One region of the Amycolatopsis sp. NPDC000009 genome, then DNA from elsewhere that is predicted to be linked to it. Evidence: predicted binding sites of a transcription regulator. Region 1 holds the regulator's gene; each other region holds the start of a gene.

Region 1 (6,224 bases):
CTTCCGTACCGGGCCGGCGGCTACGTCAGCGTCGAAGTCCCGCAGCGGCCGCGGATGTGGCGGTACTTCTCCCCGGCGACCGCGCCGCACGACGACGGGACGCTCGAGTTCCACGTGCACGCCGTACGCGGCGGCTGGGTCTCCCGGGCGATCGTCCATCACACCCGATCCGGCGACGTCTGGCGGCTCGGCCCGTCGCTCGGCGCGCTTTCGGTGCACCACACGGAAAGCCGTCCGCTGCTGATGATCGGCGGCGGCACCGGTGTCGCGCCGCTGCTCGCCCTGCTCGACGACATGTCACGCTGGAAGAACAACCCTCCGGTGCATCTCTTCTTCGGCGGCCGCCGCCCGGAAGACCTCTACGCCCTCGACGAGCTTCGCGGGCTGACCGTCACCTGCCCTTGGCTGACGGTGACCCCGGTGACCGAGGAAGGCACCATCGCCGGCGGTGACCGCGGCACGCTGGCCACGGCGGTCACCCAGCGCGGCGGATGGAAGGACCGCGACGTGTACGTCGCCGGGTCGCCGTCGATGATCCGGGCGACGATCGCGAAACTGCTCGCCGCGGGGACGGATCTGGCGCGGATCAAGTACGACCCCTTCACCCTGGACTGAGCCGGCGCGTCGTTCGTATTAGGCCGATCGGCTGTTCCACTTGAGCTCGACGCAGCAGTAGGTCAGTGAATCATTGACCGCGGTCACCGGCGGATTTATGGTCTAGACCACATTGCTCCCCTCACGGGAACACCGTCGTTCCATCCCTCAGGAGCCGGCATGACCGTCAAACGCAAGCTCGTGGCAGCCGCCGCCGGTGCGATCCTCGCCCCGATCGCCATCGTGGCCGTCCCGCAGGTGGCCAGCGCCCACGGCTACGTGCTGTCCCCGCCCAGCCGCCAGGCGAACTGCGCCCAGGGCAAGGTGTCGGGCTGCGGCAGCATCGTCTACGAACCCCAGAGCGTCGAGGGCCCCAAGGGTCTCCGCAGCTGCAACGGCGGGCTGCCCCAGTTCGCCGAGCTCAACGACGAGTCGAAGCCGTGGCCTGCCGCGTCGGTCGGCAACAGCGTGACCTTCAACTGGAAGTTCACCGCCTACCACCGGACCACGAACTACGAGTACTACATCGGCGGCACCAAGATCGCCGACATCAGCGGGAACAACTCCGCGCCGAAGGACCCGACGTCGCACACGGTGAGCCTCAACGGCTTCAGCGGCCGTCAGAAGGTGCTCGCCGTCTGGAACATCGCGGACACGCCGATGGCCTTCTACAGCTGCATCGACCTGCAGATCGGCGGCGGCACCCCGCCGACCACCAGCAACCCGCCCACGACGTCGAACCCGCCCACCAGCACCACCAACCCGCCCGCCGGCGGCACCTGGGCGGCCGGGGCGTCCTACACGGTCGGCAGCACGGTGACCTACGGCGGCGTCACCTACCGGTGCCAGATGGCGCATACGGCGCTCCAAGGCTGGGAACCGCCGAACACTCCCGCGCTGTGGACCCGGCAGTGAAGCTGGCCTTCGTTCTCGTCGCCGGTCTCGTGGCCCTCGCGGGCTGCGGGGCCGGCGACGGCTCACCGACCGACGCCGGCGCCCCGATCTCCCCGGTCCCCCAATCGGCGGCGGCGTCCGCGCAGTACAACGACGCCGACGTGATGTTCCTGCAGATGATGATCGCCCACAACGACCAGGGGGTGGAGATCGTCAAACTGGTGAAGACCAAGCAGGCGCAGAAGCAGGAGCTGACGAATCTCGCGGCCGCCATCGAGGCGACCCAGCAGACCGAGACCACCGACATGCGGAACTGGCTGAAGGCCTGGGGCAAACCCGAGACGGGCTCGGCGGACCCGCACGCGCACCACCATCACGGTGGCGACGGGCTCACCGACAAGGGGCTCCTCGAAGCACTGTCCAAAAAGGATGGTGCGGAGTTCAGTCTCGACTTCGCCGACATCTTCGTCGCGCACCAGCACAACGGGGTCGCGCTCGCGAGGACCGAGCTGAAGGACGGCAAGAACCCGGAGGCGAAGGCGCTGGCCCAGCGGATCATGGACTCGCGCACCGGCGAGGTCCAGCAGATCCGGACCCTGGTGCCCGGCCAATGACGCGTTTAGTCCTCTGAATGCGTTCGTGAGAGGCAAAGCGACTGTGTCGCGAAAGCCACTTTCGCGACGTCTGATGTCCCGAAAGTGGCTTTCGCGACACGTCTCGGGCGCGAGGTTCGCGAACGGGGCAGGTCGGCTGCATAGCGCAAGTCCCTCGGGCAGCGGCCACCAGGTCCGACCGCTCACCGCCCGCCGACGTTGCGAAAGCCACTTTCGCAACGTTGAAGGTTGCGAAAGTGGCTTTCGCAACCTGCCACCTTGCCTCGACCCCCGCATTTAGAGGACTAAGTGCGTTTTTTGGGCTTCCAGACCACGAGCGCCGTCTGCTGCCGCAGCGGGACGAGGTCCTTGCGGTAGGAGGCGTGCACGGCCGCGGCCGTCTGTTCGGCGGCGACGTACGCCGCCGTGAGCTCCTCGGTCAGTTCGGCGATCCGCGCGCGGAGCGCGTCGACCTGGTTCTCCAGCTCGATGATCCGCTTGATGCCGGCGAGATTGACACCGTCCTCTTGGGACAGTCGCTGCACTTCGCGCAGCAACGCGATGTCCCGCATCGAGTAACGCCGTCCACCACCGGAGGTCCGGCCCGGTGACACGAGACCCTGCCGGTCGTAGGACCGCAGGGTCTGCGCGTGCAGGCCGGAAAGCTGCGCCGCCACCGAAATGACGAACACGGGGGTGTCCTCGTCCGCACCGTGCGGCAGCCCGCCGAACATGGTGCTCACCTGCCTTCGAGAAGTTCGGTGATCTCCGGTCGCGGATCGTGGTCGGCCATGGCCTCCGCGTAGGCCTCCAGCGCTTCACGGGCCTTGTCGTCCAGTTTGGCCGGGATGGCCGCCTGCAGGGTGACCAGCAGATCGCCCTGCGAGCCGTCGCGTTTCGCGATTCCCTTGCCGCGTACCCGGAGCACTCGACCACTCGCCGTGCCCTGCGGCACCTTCAGCGAGACCTTGCCCTCGAGCGTCGGCACGGTGATCGTGCCGCCGAGGGCCAGTTCCGAGAAGGACACCGGCACGGTGATCGTCAGGTCGAGGTCCTTGCGCCCGAACACCGCGTGCGGAGCGACGTGCACGCGGACGTACAGGTCGCCCGGCTGCGCGCCGCCACGGCCCGGTTCGCCCTGACCCGCCAGCCGGATCCGCTGGTCGTCGGCGACGCCCGGCGGGATCCGCACGGTCAGCGTCCGGGTGCGGGTGCTGATGCCCTCGCCCGCGCATTCCGGGCAGGGGTCGTCGATGATCGTGCCGCGGCCTCGGCAGTCGCGGCACGGCTCCGAGAACGCGAACGCGCCCTGGCTCCGGCTGACCAGCCCGCTGCCCTGGCAGGTCGCGCACGTCCTCGGGGAAGTCCCCGGCTTCGCGCCGTTTCCGCCGCAGGTGGAACAGGTCGCCGGGCTCGACAGCCGCAGCGGCAGGGTCGCGCCCTTGACCGCCTCGGCGAAGTCGATCCGGACGTCGGTCTCCACGTCCGAGCCGCGCTGCGGCCGGTTCGCGGTGGCACCGGCGGCGGCGCCGCGGCGGCCGAAGAGCCCGCCGAGGATGTCGCCGAGACCACCGAAACCGCCCTGCTGCTGACCCGCCTGACCGAAGATGTCACCGACGTCGAAACCACCGCCACCACCGGCACCGGGAAAGCCGAAGCCACCGGGACCGCCGGAGCCGAAGAGGCGGCGAGCCTCGTCGTACTCCTTGCGCTTGGACGTGTCGGAAAGAACGCCGTACGCCTCGGAGACCGCTTTGAACTTCTTCTCGGCCTCCGCGTTGCCCGCGTTGGCGTCGGGATGGTTCTCCTTGGCCAGCTTGCGATAGGCCTTCTTGATCTCGTCCGCGGTGGCGTCGGAGGAGACGCCCAGCTCACGGTAGAAGTCCTTACCGATCCATTCCCGTGCACTCACCGAACGTCTCCTCCTTTCACGCCGTATCGCCGATCAGCGTTCGTTCTCATCGAAAAGTTCGCCCTCGAGCGGCAGTTCGCCACCCACGGGCGGGTCCACCGGGGCGTCCTGCGCCGCCGGTGCGGCGCCGGGCTCGTGGTCGGTGACCCCGACCATCGCCGGACGCAGCACGCGCTCGCCGAAGCGGTAGCCGCGGCGCATGACGATGGTGACCGTCGGCCCCGCGACGTCCGGCGACGTGTTGTGCTGGACGGCCTCGTGAACGCTCGGGTCGAAGGGCTCGCCTTCGGTGCCGAACGGCTCGAGGCCCGACCGCTGCAGGCTCCCGACGAGCTTCTCGCCGACCGCCTTGAAGGCGCCCGTCAGATCGCCGTGCTGTTCCGCGCGCTCGAGGTCGTCGAGCAGCGGGAGCAGATCGTTGACGACCGACGCCTTCGCACCGGCGACGACCTGCTCGCGGTCACGGTCCACGCGCTTGCGGTAGTTGGCGTACTCGGCCTGGAGCCGCTGGAGGTCGGCGGTGCGTTCCGCCAGCTCCTTCTCCAGCCCCGTGGCCACCGTCACCGAATCGTCCACGATGGACTCCCCGAGGCCGGGGCCCGCGTGGGCCGCGGGCTCCGGTTCGACGGTCTCTTCGACCGGGGCGGCGTGCTTCGGGCCGTCCTGGGTTTCGGCGGCCGGGGCGGCCGAGCGGACTTCACCGGTCAGCGGATCGATCCGCCTGCGGTCCCGCACGACCACCGGTTCCTCCGGGCCCCGGCCCTCGGTTTCGTCGTAGCGTCCCGTCACTTCTTGTCCTTCTCGTCCTCTTCGACGATCTCGGCGTCGACGACGTCGTCCGCCTTGGCCTGCGAACCGGCGCCCGTGCCCGCCGCACCGGCGGCACCTTCACCGGCGGCACCTTCGGCGCCCGGGGTGGCGTTGGCGTAGAGCGCGGTGCCCAGCTCCTGCGAAGCGGTGTTCAGCTTCTCGATGGACTCGCGGATCTTCGCCGAGTCGGTGCCCTTGAGCGCCTCGTTGGCCTCGTCGATCGCGGACTTCACCTTGCCCTTGAGCTCGTCGGGCAGCTTGTCCTCGTTGTCCTTGACGAACTTCTCGGTCTGGTAGACCAGCGTCTCCGCCTGGTTGCGGGTCTCCGCCTCCTCGCGGCGCTGCTTGTCCTCCTCGGCGTGCGCCTCGGCGTCCTTGACCATGCGCTCGATGTCGTCCTTCGGCAGCGCGGAGCCACCGGTGATCGTCATCGACTGCTCCTTGTTCGTGCCGAGGTCCTTCGCGAGGACGTGCACGATGCCGTTGGCGTCGATGTCGAAGGTGACCTCGATCTGCGGCACGCCACGCGGGGCGGGCGGGAGACCGGTCAGCTCGAACATGCCGAGCTTCTTGTTGTGCGCCGCGATCTCGCGCTCACCCTGGAACACCTGGATCTGCACCGAGGGCTGGTTGTCGTCCGCGGTGGAGAAGATCTCCGAACGCTTGGTCGGGATCGTGGTGTTGCGCTCGATGAGCTTGGTGAACACGCCGCCCTTGGTCTCGATGCCCAGCGAAAGCGGGGTCACGTCGAGCAGCAGGACGTCCTTGACCTCACCCTTGAGCACACCGGCCTGCAGCGCCGCGCCGACCGCGACGACCTCGTCCGGGTTGACGCCCTTGTTCGGCTCGCGGCCGCCGGTCAGCTCCTTGACCAGCTCGGACACGGCGGGCATGCGGGTGGAACCACCCACGAGCACGACGTGGTCGATGTCGCCGACGGCGACACCCGCGTCACGGATGACGTTGTTGAACGGCTTGCGGGTGCGCTCGAGCAGGTCCGAGGTGATCTTCTGGAACTCGGCGCGGGAGAGCTGCTCGTCGAGGAACAGCGGGTTCTTGTCCGCGTCCACCGTGATGTACGGCAGGTTGATGCCCGCCGAGTTCGAGCTGGACAGCTCGATCTTCGCCTTCTCGGCCGCCTCACGGATGCGCTGGAGCGCCATCTTGTCCTTGGTGAGGTCGATGCCGTTGGACGACTTGAACTTGTCGACCAGCCAGGTGACGATCCGCTCGTCCCAGTCGTCACCGCCGAGGTGGTTGTCACCGGAGGTCGCGCGGACCTCGACGACACCCTCGCCGATCTCCAGCAGCGAGACGTCGAACGTACCGCCACCGAGGTCGAAGACCAGGATGGTCTGTTCCTTCTCGCCCTTGTCGAGGCCGTACGCCAGCGCGGCCGCGGTGGGCTCGTTGACGATGCG
Region 2 (6,224 bases), on a different contig from region 1:
TGACCAGCGGGATCTCGGTGAACGAGATCGTCCACGAGATGCCGCTGCGGACGTCGACGTTGATGCCGAGCTGTTCGGCGAGCAGGAACGCGAGCGCGAGGATCGGCCCGATCCACAGCAGGTCGTCCGAAGCCTCGAAGTCCAGCCAGAGGCTGACCGCGGCCGCGGCGGCGATGCCCATGGTGAGTACCGCGAAGGTGTAGACGCGGAACCGTCGCTCGTCGGTACGAGCCTCCGTAACGGCACCTCCCTTGCCCGCTGTCGCCTGTGCGGCGCTCCCGGGCCTGCCGTTCGTGTCCGGCATCCGACCTTCCTTCCCGGCTGCCCAACCGGTCTTGTCCTACCGCGACCTCGGGGACGAGGGCAATACAGTACCCCGGAGGGCGTACCCAAGTCCCATTCGAGACAGTATGAGATCACCCCAGGGTTAACAATGGGCGCGTCGCGCTGACCTGCGTGGACCAAGGGGTGAAATGGGAGCGTTATTCGCGTTCCTTCCGACTACCGGAAGTCACCTGGCGCCACGCCCCGGCCAATCTCGTGAAGTTCCCGGCGGACCCGTGAGTAGGGGCTTGAATAGCCCTATGAATAGCCACGCCATCGCCGCCGGGCACGCCGAGCGGCTCGCCACCGTGGACGCCCTGCTCCCCGAAATGCCTGCACTGGAGCCTGTCGAGGGTTCCGTGTCACTCTCCGCGACGGTCGGCGACTCGGCCGCCGCCGGATTGTCGGTACGGACCGAGGCGGGTCCCGATTCTGTTGACTCTCCGTGGCGGGCCCTCGTCGAACATCGCCTCGAAGCACGGCTCACCGGACCCCGCCCGGAAGCGGCCCTCGACGCATTACTCACCCGATGGGATGAACATCTGAAGACCGTGGCTCCACCTGGGGATGTCGAGACCGCGGCGACCGTGGTGCGGCCGAGCCGGGACTCCCCCGGCTCGGCCGAATTGCTGCGCCGCGGCTTCGCGCCGGTGCTGGTGATCGCGGTCCGTCCGGCCGACCGGCTCGCCGCGACTGGACCGCCCGCCACTCCCGGAGTGCACATCCGGCCCGCCGAAGCCGATGATCTCGAAACCGCCGTCGGACTCGAACTGGAATTGCAGCGTTACGACGCGCAGTTCGGTTCTGTCACTTTGCGCGAGGGCGCGGAGGAAACGATCACGGCGGAGCTGTCGAAACACGTCGGCCGCGAAAATCCGACGTTGTGGATCGCCGAACTGTACGGACGGCCGCTGGGCATGGTCCGGGTGCAGTTCCCCGGCGAGACGGCGTGGATCGACGGCCGGGTCGCGGCCGACCGCGTCGGCTACCTGTCGTCGCTGGCGGTGGCCGAACCGGCGCGCTCGAGCGGCGTGGGGACGGCGCTCGCCGCGCACGCGCACCAGGTCTTCGACGAATGCGGCACCGAAGCCGTGCTGCTGCACCACGCGCTGGCCAACCCGCGCTCGACGCCGTTCTGGTACGCGCAGGGGTACCGGCCGCTCTGGACCTACTGGCAGCGGCGACCGGCGGTCCCTTGATCCCGATAGGCTCATTTCGTGACGAGGGACGATGACACGGCCCCGGTGGCGCCGACCGGGGTCGACACCGAGAAGCCGTCCGCGGCGAGGATCTACGACTGGTTCCTCGGCGGGACGCACAACTGGGCGGTCGACCGCGAGTTCGCCCGCGCGCTGGAAAAGCAGTGGCGGTGGGTCAAACCGGGGGCGCGGCACAACCGCGAGTTCATGAACCGGGTCGTGCGCGCGGCCTTGAACGCCGGGATCCGGCAGTTCATCGATCTGGGCTCCGGTGTCCCGACCGCCGGGAACGTGCACGAGATCGTCCAGGAGGAACTGGAGCCAGGCGATACGGCGAAGGTCGTGTACGTCGACTACGAGCCAGTGGCGGTGGCGCACGCGGAGCTGATCCTCGAACGGCACGAGGCGACCGACTGGGCCGGGATCATCCAGGCGGACATGCGGCGGCCGAAAGACGTCCTGCGGCATCCGGAGACACTGCGGCTGATCGATTTCGACCAGCCGGTGTGCCTGATGATGATGGCCGTCCTGCATTTCGCCGGCCCGCACGACGATCCGCCCGCGCTGGTCGCGACCTACCGGAACGCGCTGGCGCCGGGCAGCTGGCTGGGGTTGTCGCATATGAGCTTCGGCGGCCAGACGGGCGAGGACGCCGACGGGCTCCACTGGATGGTCGAGCAGTACCGGAAGACGAGCAACCCGGTGTGGATGCGGGACCGCGAAGAGATCGAGCCGCTCTTCGGGGACTGGCCGCTGCTGGAGCCCGGCGTCGTCAACCTGCCCGACTGGCGACCGGTGCGGGAGCTGCGGCGGGACGAGGAAGGTGCCCGGCCGTTCGCCTGGTGCGGGGTCGCCGTCCACCCCTGACATCCGACCTCTCACCGGTTCGCGTCGCCTTTAGCGGGCTAAAGGCGACGCGAACCGGGCAAAGGTCAGAGGGGAGGGTGATCGCTGACGGCGAACGCGGAAAGGAAACAAACGGGTCGATCGGAGAGTTGAGCTAGACAGACTCAACTAACCGAGGAGTGCACAGATGACCGACAACCGCCTCCTGCCCGTCCTCCCGCTCGATGACGACGTCGTGCTGCCGGGCATGATCGTCCCGCTCGACCTCGCCGACACGGAGACGCGCGCCGCGGTGGAGTCCGCCCAGGCCAACACGCCTGCCCAGGCTTCCTTCCCGGGGATCCGGTCCAGCGCCGCCACCAAGGCCGAAGTGCTGATCGTCCCCCGCGTCCACGGCGAGTACGCCGAACTCGGCACCATCGCGACCGTCGAGCGCATCGGGCGCGTGCCCGGGGGCAAGACCGCGGTGCTCCTGCGCGGCACCCGCCGCGCCGTCGTCGGCCGCATCGCCGACGGCCCCGGCGCAGCCCGCTGGGTCCACGCCGAGGTCGCCACCGAGACCACCGACGACAACTCCACGAAGCTCGCGTCCGAGTACAAGTCCGTCGTCATCGCGATCCTCCAGCAGCGCGGCGGCTGGCAGATGATCGACGCCGTCCAGGAGGTCGAGGACCCGTCCGCGGTCGCCGACCTGGCGGGCAACTCGTCCTATCTGAAGGCCGAACAGAAGATCGAGCTGCTGACCACGCTCGACGTCTCCACGCGGCTGGAGAAGGCCCTCGACTGGAGCCGCGAGCAGCTGGCCGAGCTCGAGGTCACCGACACCATCCGCAAGGACGTCCAGGAGGGCATGGAAAAGCAGCAGAAGGAGTTCCTGCTGCGCCGCCAGCTCGAAGCGATCCGCAAGGAACTGGGCGAGCTCGACGGGACGGCCAACGACGACGACTACCGCGCCCGCGTCGAGGCCGCCGAGCTGCCGGACGCGGTCAAGAAGGCCGCACTGTCCGAAGTGGACAAACTGGAGCGGACCTCGGACCAGTCCCCCGAGGGCGGCTGGATCCGCACCTGGCTGGACACGGTCCTCGAACTGCCGTGGAACGAGCGCACCACCGACGTCCACGACATCGCCGCCGCGCGCGACATCCTCGACGCCGACCACGCCGGTCTCGACGACGTGAAGGAACGCATCATCGAGTACCTGGCCGTGCGCAAGCGCCGCGCGGAGTCCGGGCTCGGCCCGGTCGGCGGACGGCGTTCGGGCGCCGTGCTGGCGCTCGCCGGTCCTCCCGGGGTCGGCAAGACGTCGCTCGGCGAGTCCGTGGCGAAGGCGATGGGCCGCAAGTTCGTCCGGGTCGCCCTCGGCGGTATCCGCGACGAGGCCGAGATCCGCGGTCACCGCCGCACTTACGTCGGCGCGCTACCCGGCCGGATCGTCCGCGCCATCAAGGAAGCGGGCTCGATGAACCCGGTCGTGCTGCTCGACGAGATCGACAAGGTCGGCGCCGATTACCGCGGCGACCCGACGGCCGCGCTGCTGGAGGTGCTGGACCCGGAGCAGAACCACACCTTCCGCGATCACTACCTCGAGGTCGAACTCGACCTGTCCGACGTCGTGTTCCTGGCGACGGCGAACGCGCTCGAGACCATCCCCGGTCCGCTGCTGGACCGGATGGAGCTGGTCACCCTCGACGGCTACACCGAGCACGAGAAGGTCACCATCGCCCGCGACCACCTGCTCCCCCGCGAGCTGGAGCGTGCCGGGCTCGGCAAGGACGACGTCACGCTGACCGACGGCGCGTTCAGCCGCATCGCCGCCGAGTACACGCGGGAAGCCGGGGTGCGCAATGCGAACCGGACCATCGCGAAGGTCCTGCGGAAGGTGGCGACGAAGGTCGCGCTGGACGAGGTCGAGCTGCCGCTGACGATCGACGCCGACGGACTGGAGACCTACCTCGGCCGCCCGCGGCACCTGCCGGAGTCTTCGCTGCCCGCGTCGACGCAGCGCACGTCGACCCCCGGCGTGGCGACCGGGCTGGCGGTGACGGGCGCCGGCGGTGACGTCCTCTACATCGAGGCGTCGCTGGCGGATCCGGAGTCCGGCTCGACCGGGCTGTCGCTGACCGGTCAGCTGGGTGACGTGATGAAGGAGTCGGTGCAGATCGCGTTGTCGTACCTGCGGTCGCGCGGCGCCGAGCTGGAACTGCCGGTCGGCGACCTGAAGGACCGCGGCATCCACGTGCACGTCCCGGCGGGCGCGGTGCCCAAGGACGGGCCGAGTGCCGGTATCACGATGACGACCGCGCTGGCGTCCCTGCTTTCGGGCCGGGTCGTGAAGTCGGACGTCGCGATGACCGGTGAGGTGTCGCTGACCGGGCGCGTGCTGCCGATCGGCGGGGTCAAGCAGAAGCTGCTGGCCGCGCACCGGGCGGGAATGAAGACGGTGATCATCCCGCAGCGCAACGAGCCCGATCTGGACGACGTCCCGGCCGAAGTGCTGGCGCAGCTGGACGTCCACGCCGTGGCGAACGTGCGCGACGTCCTGGACATCGCGCTGGCCCCGGCGACGGCTCCGGTCGCCCAAGCGGCGTAACAGCGCGAGGCCTGAAGCCCCGGATCCCGCCAAGGATCCGGGGCTTTCGGCTTTCCAGGATCCGGACGAACCCGGACATTGACTCACCTTAAACTCCCTATCACGTTTTGATAACGTGTATTGCGTGCCACCCAGCCGGGGTGCGTGATCCTTGAGAGGGCAAGGTCATGAGTCAAGGAATTCTTTCCCCGTTGCGGCCGAGGCGCAGGTGCGTTTCGGCCGGTCAGATCGTCTGCCTGAGTATTCTCACCTCTTTCACCGCGGCGCTGACCTTCGCCGGCACCAGCGCCTCGATCGCCGCGGGCATCGCCATCGCCCTGTTCGGCACCGTTCTCCGCCACCCCGTGCCCGCCAGGGCACTCCGATGAACACCGAATCGGAGTTCATGGCGCGACTGCGTGAACTTCGCGACCGAAGCGGCCTCAGCATCCGCGCGCTGGCCGCCGCGACCGGCTGGTCCCGCAGCACCCTGGCCGACATGTTGGCCCGGAACACCTTGCCCGGCAACGAAAGTCAGCTGCGAGCGCTGCTACACGCCCTGCTCCGAGCGGTTCCCGGAGAACCGGGAATCGACGAGTATCTCGCCGACTGGCGTCACCTGATCGGACGTCGACACCACCGCAATGGCGGATACGCCCCGATCGATCGGATACTGCTCGCGTTGACCGTCGCGGAACAACGCGGCGGGGCCGACGCCCCGGGGCTCCGCAAAGCCCGGGAAATCGTGCTGAGCGAGGGTTCCCTACGAAAGTTCTCTTCTCGCGGTGAATATGCCGCGAATTCACCTGGAAGTCCCGTTCCGCCCGTACTCTCCGACCCGCTCCTTCCCGCACCACCACATCAGCGGATGTCTCGGAGGCATGAGTGAAGCGACGGAATTTCCTGCGCGCGGCCGTGGTCGGCGCCGGTGTCACGGCGTTCGGAAACCGGCTCTCGGGAGCGGCCCTCGCCGCGCCCGCCCAGAACGGACCCAGCCCGTACGGCGCGCTCCAGGCGGCCGACGCGAACGGGATCCAGCTGCCGGCGGGATTCACCAGCCGCGTGATCGCGCGGTCCGGCCAGAAGGTCGCGAACACCGGGTACACCTGGCACAGCGCCCCGGACGGCGGCGCGGTGTTCGCCGACGGCAGCGGCTGGATCTACGTGTCGAATTCGGAGATCACGCCCGGCGGCGGGGCGAGCGCGGTCAAATTCGACGCGAGCGGGAACATCACCGGCGCCCATCGCATCCTCTCGAACACGCGGCAGAACTGCGCGGGCGGCAA
Region 3 (6,224 bases), on a different contig from region 1:
CCGGGGTCACGATCTGCTCCAGCAGGCCCACCTCGCGGTCGGCCGCGGCCCGGAAGGCACGCAGATGTCTCGGCTCTATACCGAATTCGGTCATCGCCTTCACGGTTTTCGCCACGAGGACCGCGTCCGGGTCGAAGAACCCCGCCGCCCCCGGGCGGACGAGACCGTATTGCCGCAGCTCAGCCAGGGTGGCGGCGTCGATGCCGGCCTGGCGGAGCAGATCTTCCTCGGTCAGCCTGATCTCGCGATCGGTCTCGAAGTCCCCCGGGGACGGCAGTCCGCCGTTCTCACCGGGGGCGTCGAGCGACACGAGTTTCCGCGGCAGCCGCGGCATCTCCGCTGAGGGCGCGGCGCCCTGATCCGCCGCGTCCAGCTGTTCCTTGATGACCTTCAGCGGGAGGTAGTGATCCCGCTGGGCGGACAGGACGAACCGCAACCGCTCCACGTCCGCCGGAGCGAACTGCCGGTACCCCGACGGGGTCCGGCCCGGCTGGACCAGACCCTCCGCCTCGAGGAACCGGATCTTGGAGATGGTGACATCGGGAAAGTCGCCGCGCAGCTGTGCCAGCACGGCCCCGATGCTCAACCCATCGCGCTGCGACGCATCCCGATCAGGCCGCCCGGCCGCCGTCACCGCGCCCCCTGGCCCCCGGAACCCGGGCCGGTCAGGAAGACCAGGCGGAACTTGCCGATCTGCACCTCGTCGCCACCGGCGAGGACGGCCTGGTCGACCGGCTCGCGGTTGACGTAGGTGCCGTTGAGGCTGCCGACGTCGATGACGACGAACTCGCCGCCCTCACGGCGGAACTCGGCGTGCCGCCGGGAGACCGTGACGTCGTCGAGGAAGATGTCGCTGTCCGGGTGCCGCCCCGCGCTGGTGGTGTCGCGGTCCAGCAGGAAGCGCGAACCGGCGTTCGGACCCCGCTTGACGACCAGCAGCGCGGAACCCGCGGGCAGCGCGTCCACACCCTGGACGGGGGCCTCGGCAGCCGGAGGAGCCTCGGTGCCTTCGACGTCGGCCAGGAAGTCGGCCCGGAAGACAGAAGTCCGCTCCGGAGACTGCTCCGGGGGAACGCCGGGCCCGTCGTTCGTGCTCACCTGAGCTCTCCTAACGCATGTGTGTTGCCACTACTCAAGAACGTGTGGAGGTCAAACGTACCGTGCCTGATCGAATCTCCGGCCCGCGGCTCCCCCTACTCTTCCCGAAGGGCCGCGGCCTGCGGCTATTCCTTGATCAGCGCCTGGTAGGCCTCGGCCTCCAGCAGGGATTCCACCGAGCCGGCGTCGTCGAGACGGAGCTCGATCAGCCAGCCTTCACCGTAGGGGTCGCTGTTGATCAGCTCGGGCGACTCGGTCACCGCGTCGTTGACCGCGACCACCTCGCCGTCGAGCGGGGCGAACAGCTCCGAAACACTCTTGGTCGACTCGACCTCGCCGAACGCGTCGCCCGAACCGACCTGCTTGCCGACCTCCGGCAGTTCGACGAACACCACGTCACCGAGCTGGTCCTGGGCGTACTCCGTGATGCCCACCCGCACGAGCCCTCCGTCGCGCACGGAGACCCACTCGTGTTCCTCGGTGTACCGCAGTTCTTCTGGAGTGGACAACGCCGCTCCCCTTTCTGGTGCCCTCGCTCGAAACCGACGCGCGCAGTTTCGCATCCCGCCGGGTCACGCGCCCGGCGCCTCCCGCAAGGCGCGCACGGTCTGGACGATGTACAGCACGCCCGAATAGACGTACAGGACCGCACCCCACGCCGTGAAGGCGTATCCGATCGGCCGGGCGATCGCGGCGATGTCGGAACCGCCCTGGGTGAGCAGCAGGAACGGGAAGGCGTACATCAGCACGAAGGTGGCACCCTTGCCGATGTAGGTGACCTCCGGAGGGGCGAACCCGCGGTGCCGCAGCAGCAGCACGCAGACGCCGAGGACGGCCTCGCGGGCGACCAGCGGGACCACCAGCCACCACGGGATGATGTCGCGGATCAGGAACGCGATGAGGGTCGCGAGGATGTAGAGCCGGTCGGCGGCGGGGTCGAGCAGCTGGCCGAGCCGCGACATCTGGTTGAGCCAGCGGGCGAGTTTGCCGTCGAGCCAGTCGGTGAGCGCGCTGAACACGAGCAGCGCGAGCGCCCAGCCGTCCTCCTTCGGGCCGAGGAGCAGCCACAGGAAGACCGGCACCCCGGCGAGCCGGAGGATCGAAAGCATGTTGGGGACGTTCAGGGCCTGCCGCAGCAGGGAAGGCTCTTCGCTGGTCACGCTCGGTTCGGGGGGCGTACTCACCCGCTCAGCCTAGCCAGCGGCGGCAGATCCTCCCCCGTCAGCTGGCCCGGGTGTGGGTCCAGCCGCGACGCTGCAGGTCCGCGCTGGTCAGCGCCACGGGCCTGCCCCGGTGGTCGGTGCCCATCCAGCGGTTGTGACCGGCGGAGGTTTCGAGGACGTACGGGCGGCCACCACACCAGACGACGGTGCACGGTGCCGTCGGTGGCAGCTCCGCGCTCGCCGGTGCGGTGGCCTGGGGTGACGCGGGGTCGGTCTGTTCGTCGGTCTTCATCACTCTCACGGTTTCGTGACGGGGACTGGGACACGCCGGAGCGCTACCTTTGTTTTCGGCAGAACGGGTCCGCGCGTTAACGGATCCGGCGTGGATTCGTCCGATCGGTTCGCGACGACAACAGGGTGTCGTCACGCTGTGAACGGCATGTTAATCGTCCACAATGGACAGTGCTTGCGCGGTCCTCGCGTAGCGCGGCGTCGCGGGCGCGATAACCTCCCGCGAATCGAATGTGGCTCAATGCCACGACATCGGGCCCGGCCGGGTCAGAATGGGCCGGCCACGACCGGCCGACGAAGGGATCGCCTTGCCCGCCTCGACCACCACGGGAACGTGGCGGCGCCTGTTCGCGGCCTGCGCCGTCTGTGCCGCCGTCGGAACGCTCGCCGCCTGTTCGGGCGAAGATCCGCCACCGCCTGTCACCTTGATGTCGGCCTCGCCGCCCTCGCTTCCCACCGCGGCGTCCAGTGTGTCGGTGCCGCCCATCCCGTCGCAGACCGCGCCGAGCCGCTCCGCCGGCCCGCCTCCCACTTCCCAGCCGAAACCCGCTGAACCGGTTCAGGGTTCGTGCGGCACGGTCACCGCGGCCAGCGGCCTGACCCTGCAGGTGCTCAACGGCCCCGGGGTCTCGTGCGCGGACGCGACCGGGATCGTCGGTTCGTTCCACAAGAGGATCGCCGGACGTCAGTCCGCGAGCTCGGACGAACCGGTCAGTGAGACCGTGGACGGCTGGCTGTGCGTCTCCGGTGCTCCCGCCGCACAGGGCGGCACCAGTTGCAGCAAGGGCGAACAGAACGTGTTCGCCGCTGTCGTCCCCGTCGAATGAACCATCCTCGAGAAGAAGGGCCCATGAAGAGCCTCGCCGTGCTCCCCGCCGCGTTCGCCGTCGTCCTGCTGAGCGGTTGCGGCGCGGATCCCGCTCCCGCCGCCGCGCCGTCGTCGTCTCCCGTCCCCGCGGCCGATCAGGTTCTGGCCGGCACGCCGTGCGGTGAGGTCACCGGGTTCCAGGGCGCGAAGAACAAGGTCGTCGTCCGCGGGAAGGCCGACTGCGCCGAAGCGACTCGAGTGCTCACGGACTATTTCGCCAAGCTGACGCCCGCCGAGGCGGCGTCACCGCAGGGGCCCGGCCCCGTGGTGGTCGGGCCCTGAACCTGCGGTAGCGGGCCGAACGATCCGGTGACGAGCTGCTCGACCGAGGACGAGCGCCAGATCGAAGCCACCCGGAGCTGAGCCACCCGGCGGCGTCACCGCTCGCGACGCCGCCCGGTCCGGCCCTTCCGGTACAGGACGCCGAGCCCGATCAGCATTCCCAGCAGGACCAGGCCGCACAGCGCGACCATCGCCAGGCTCAGGACCCGGTTGGACCTCGACGGGTAAGCGAATCCGTCACCGGCGAAGATCCTGTCGCCCTCCGCGACCCTTTCGCCGTCGATCCTCCCGCGCCCGGTGCGCCCGTCGTCGAACCGCCACCCGGCCTCGCAGTAGGGAAACCGGCCGCTCATCGGCGGCCCTTCCTCGACGCATCCCGAGACAGCGACGACCGTGACGTCCTCGCCGGTGTCCAGTTCACGCACGCGGTCACCGATCGCTCCCCCGGCGACCCACAACAGGAAGACGAACGGGATCCCGGCCAGCAGCAGCCGGGACGGAACACTGGGTTTCCGCGGTTCACCTGACAAGAAAATCCTTTCGGTTCGGCCCTTTCACGCTATTCGCCGGAGCGGCGGAGCGGCACGGGATTTGTACCCACCCTCTTGCCACACCAGGTAAGAGTCGTCTAGACTCAAACTATGCTCACCAGGGAAGACGCCGTGACGATGGTCGAGAACACGGTCGACGCGGCCGCTCTGTTCGCGCGCCATCGCTACCGCGAACTGGCGGCCGTACTCCACCCCGACCGCAACCCCGGCGACGAGCGCGCCCATCGCGCCGCCGCCACGCTCAACCGGCTCCACGACGAGTGGAAACGTGCCCGGCGCCAGACGGTCACCACGGCGACGTCGGCGTACACCCTCACCACGCCGCACGCGGTGGGCAGTGTCGCGACGACCTACCGGACCACCGGGCCGCATCTGGTGAAACTCGTCCGCGACCCGGCGCTCAACCCGCTGATCCACGCCGAGTGGGCGGCATTGCGCACGCTCGACGGCTTCACCGAACGGCACCGCTGGCTGCGCCCCTACTACCCACGGCTGCTGGACACCTCGGGTCCGGTGGCCAGGGGTGACCGCGCGTTCAGCGTCCTCGACCCGCTCGTCGACGGTTTCGTCACCCTCGCCGATGCCGGGAAGGCCTTCCCCGGCGGGCTCGACGGCCGCGACTACGCGTGGATGCACCGTCGTCTCCTGCGCGCGGTGGCCGGCGCGCATCGCGCGGGTGTCGTCCACGGCCACCTCACCGCGGACAACGTGCTCGTCCATCCGGAGCGGCACGGCATCGTCGTCGTCGGCTGGTCCTTCGCCGTCGAGGACGGCGTCCTCCCGCTCGCGGCGGACAACTCCATCGACTACCCACCGGAAGTCCACAAAGGACTGCCGATGACCGCCGCCACCGACGTCCGCATGCTCCACCGCATGATGCTGGAACTCCTGGCACCGGACGAAACCCGGCAGCGCGAGTTCGCGACGTGGTGCACACAGGACAACCCCGCACAACGGCCCGACGCCGCCGATCTGCTCGACGAATACGACGCGCTGCTCGACGACCTCTACGGCCCCCGCACCTTCCGACCCTTCACCATCCCCGAGACAGGAGCCTGACCATGGGACACGGACACTGGGACGACAACGCCTACGCCGCCGCGAAGACCTTCCGGAAGGCCAAGGGCGAGGACGACTTCGGCTACACCGCCGATCTCCGCTCCAAGCCCGCGAAAGACTGGAAGGTCGCGCCCGCGCTCGACCCGCTGAACGCGGTCCGGGAATGCCGGGATTCGGCCGACCACACCGATTCGACGCCGATCGCGGTGCTGTTCGACGTCACCGGCTCGATGCGCCGGGTGCCGCGGGTCATGCAGGGCAAGCTCGGCAAACTGCACGGCCTGCTGAAGCGCCGGGGGTACCTGGCCGACCCGCAGGTGATGTTCGGCGCGATCGGCGACGCCGACAGCGACCGGGTTCCCTTGCAGGTCGGGCAGTTCGAATCGGACAACCGGATGGACGAGCAGCTGCGCACGATCTTCCTCGAAGGCGGTGGCGGCGGGCAGAAGAGCGAGTCCTACGAACTGGCCGCGTACTTCATGGCGCGGCACGTCGTGACCGACGCGTGGCAGAACCGCGGCCGCAAGGGCTATCTGTTCGTCATCGGCGACGAGCTGAACAAGCCCGCGCTGGAGGCGCGCCACATCCGCCGCGTGATCGGGGACGACGTGCGGGAGGACATCGACCCGGCGTCGGTGTACCGGGAGCTGGCCCGCAAGTGGCACGTCTACTTCGTGCTGCCGAACCAGTCGTCGTACTACAACGACCCGGAGATCGGCGAACACTGGAGCGGTCTGCTCGGCCAGAACTTCCTGAAGCTCGACGATCCCGGCGCGGTGTGCGAACTGATCGCGGCCACCATCGGGCTGGAGGAACGGGTCGTCGACGTCGACCGGGCGCTCGCCGATCTCGCGGACGTCGGCTCGGTCGCCGAAAGCAAGGCGGTCGGCAAAGCGCTGGCGAAGCTGGGCA

What was found. Region 1 encodes HspR, which represses chaperone genes until heat shock. Its sites were predicted from a motif close to ANNTTGAGTNNNNNNNACTCAANNT; they were not measured.
Region 2: a site for HspR is predicted at 2,516-2,540, ahead of lon (endopeptidase La). Genes of this name have one in related genera too.
Region 3: a site for HspR is predicted at 4,319-4,343, ahead of ACZ3HL_RS35525 (adenylate cyclase). Genes of this name have one in related genera too.

The regions. Positions count from the first base shown of each region.
Region 1 is NZ_JBVHDI010000004.1:188,330-194,553, forward strand. It holds gene ACZ3HL_RS14340 (globin domain-containing protein) at 1-615, shown strand, start outside; gene ACZ3HL_RS14345 (lytic polysaccharide monooxygenase) at 775-1,509, shown strand; gene ACZ3HL_RS14350 (DUF305 domain-containing protein) at 1,494-2,102, shown strand; gene ACZ3HL_RS14355 (heat shock protein transcriptional repressor HspR) at 2,387-2,815, opposite strand; gene dnaJ (molecular chaperone DnaJ) at 2,821-3,993, opposite strand; gene grpE (nucleotide exchange factor GrpE) at 4,027-4,782, opposite strand; gene dnaK (molecular chaperone DnaK) at 4,779-6,224, opposite strand, start outside.
Region 2 is NZ_JBVHDI010000006.1:412,746-418,969, reverse strand. It holds gene ACZ3HL_RS20050 (putative bifunctional diguanylate cyclase/phosphodiesterase) at 1-304, opposite strand, end outside; gene ACZ3HL_RS20045 (GNAT family N-acetyltransferase) at 585-1,523, shown strand; gene ACZ3HL_RS20040 (SAM-dependent methyltransferase) at 1,542-2,390, shown strand; gene lon (endopeptidase La) at 2,557-4,959, shown strand; gene ACZ3HL_RS20030 (hypothetical protein) at 5,127-5,327, shown strand; gene ACZ3HL_RS20025 (helix-turn-helix domain-containing protein) at 5,324-5,827, shown strand; gene ACZ3HL_RS20020 (alkaline phosphatase PhoX) at 5,824-6,224, shown strand, end outside.
Region 3 is NZ_JBVHDI010000019.1:169,629-175,852, forward strand. It holds gene ftsR (transcriptional regulator FtsR) at 1-634, opposite strand, end outside; gene garA (glycogen accumulation regulator GarA) at 631-1,098, opposite strand; gene gcvH (glycine cleavage system protein GcvH) at 1,224-1,607, opposite strand; gene ACZ3HL_RS35500 (CDP-alcohol phosphatidyltransferase family protein) at 1,671-2,282, opposite strand; gene ACZ3HL_RS35505 (hypothetical protein) at 2,320-2,553, opposite strand; gene ACZ3HL_RS35510 (hypothetical protein) at 2,861-3,379, shown strand; gene ACZ3HL_RS35515 (hypothetical protein) at 3,403-3,702, shown strand; gene ACZ3HL_RS35520 (hypothetical protein) at 3,798-4,232, opposite strand; gene ACZ3HL_RS35525 (adenylate cyclase) at 4,344-5,312, shown strand; gene ACZ3HL_RS35530 (hypothetical protein) at 5,315-6,224, shown strand, end outside.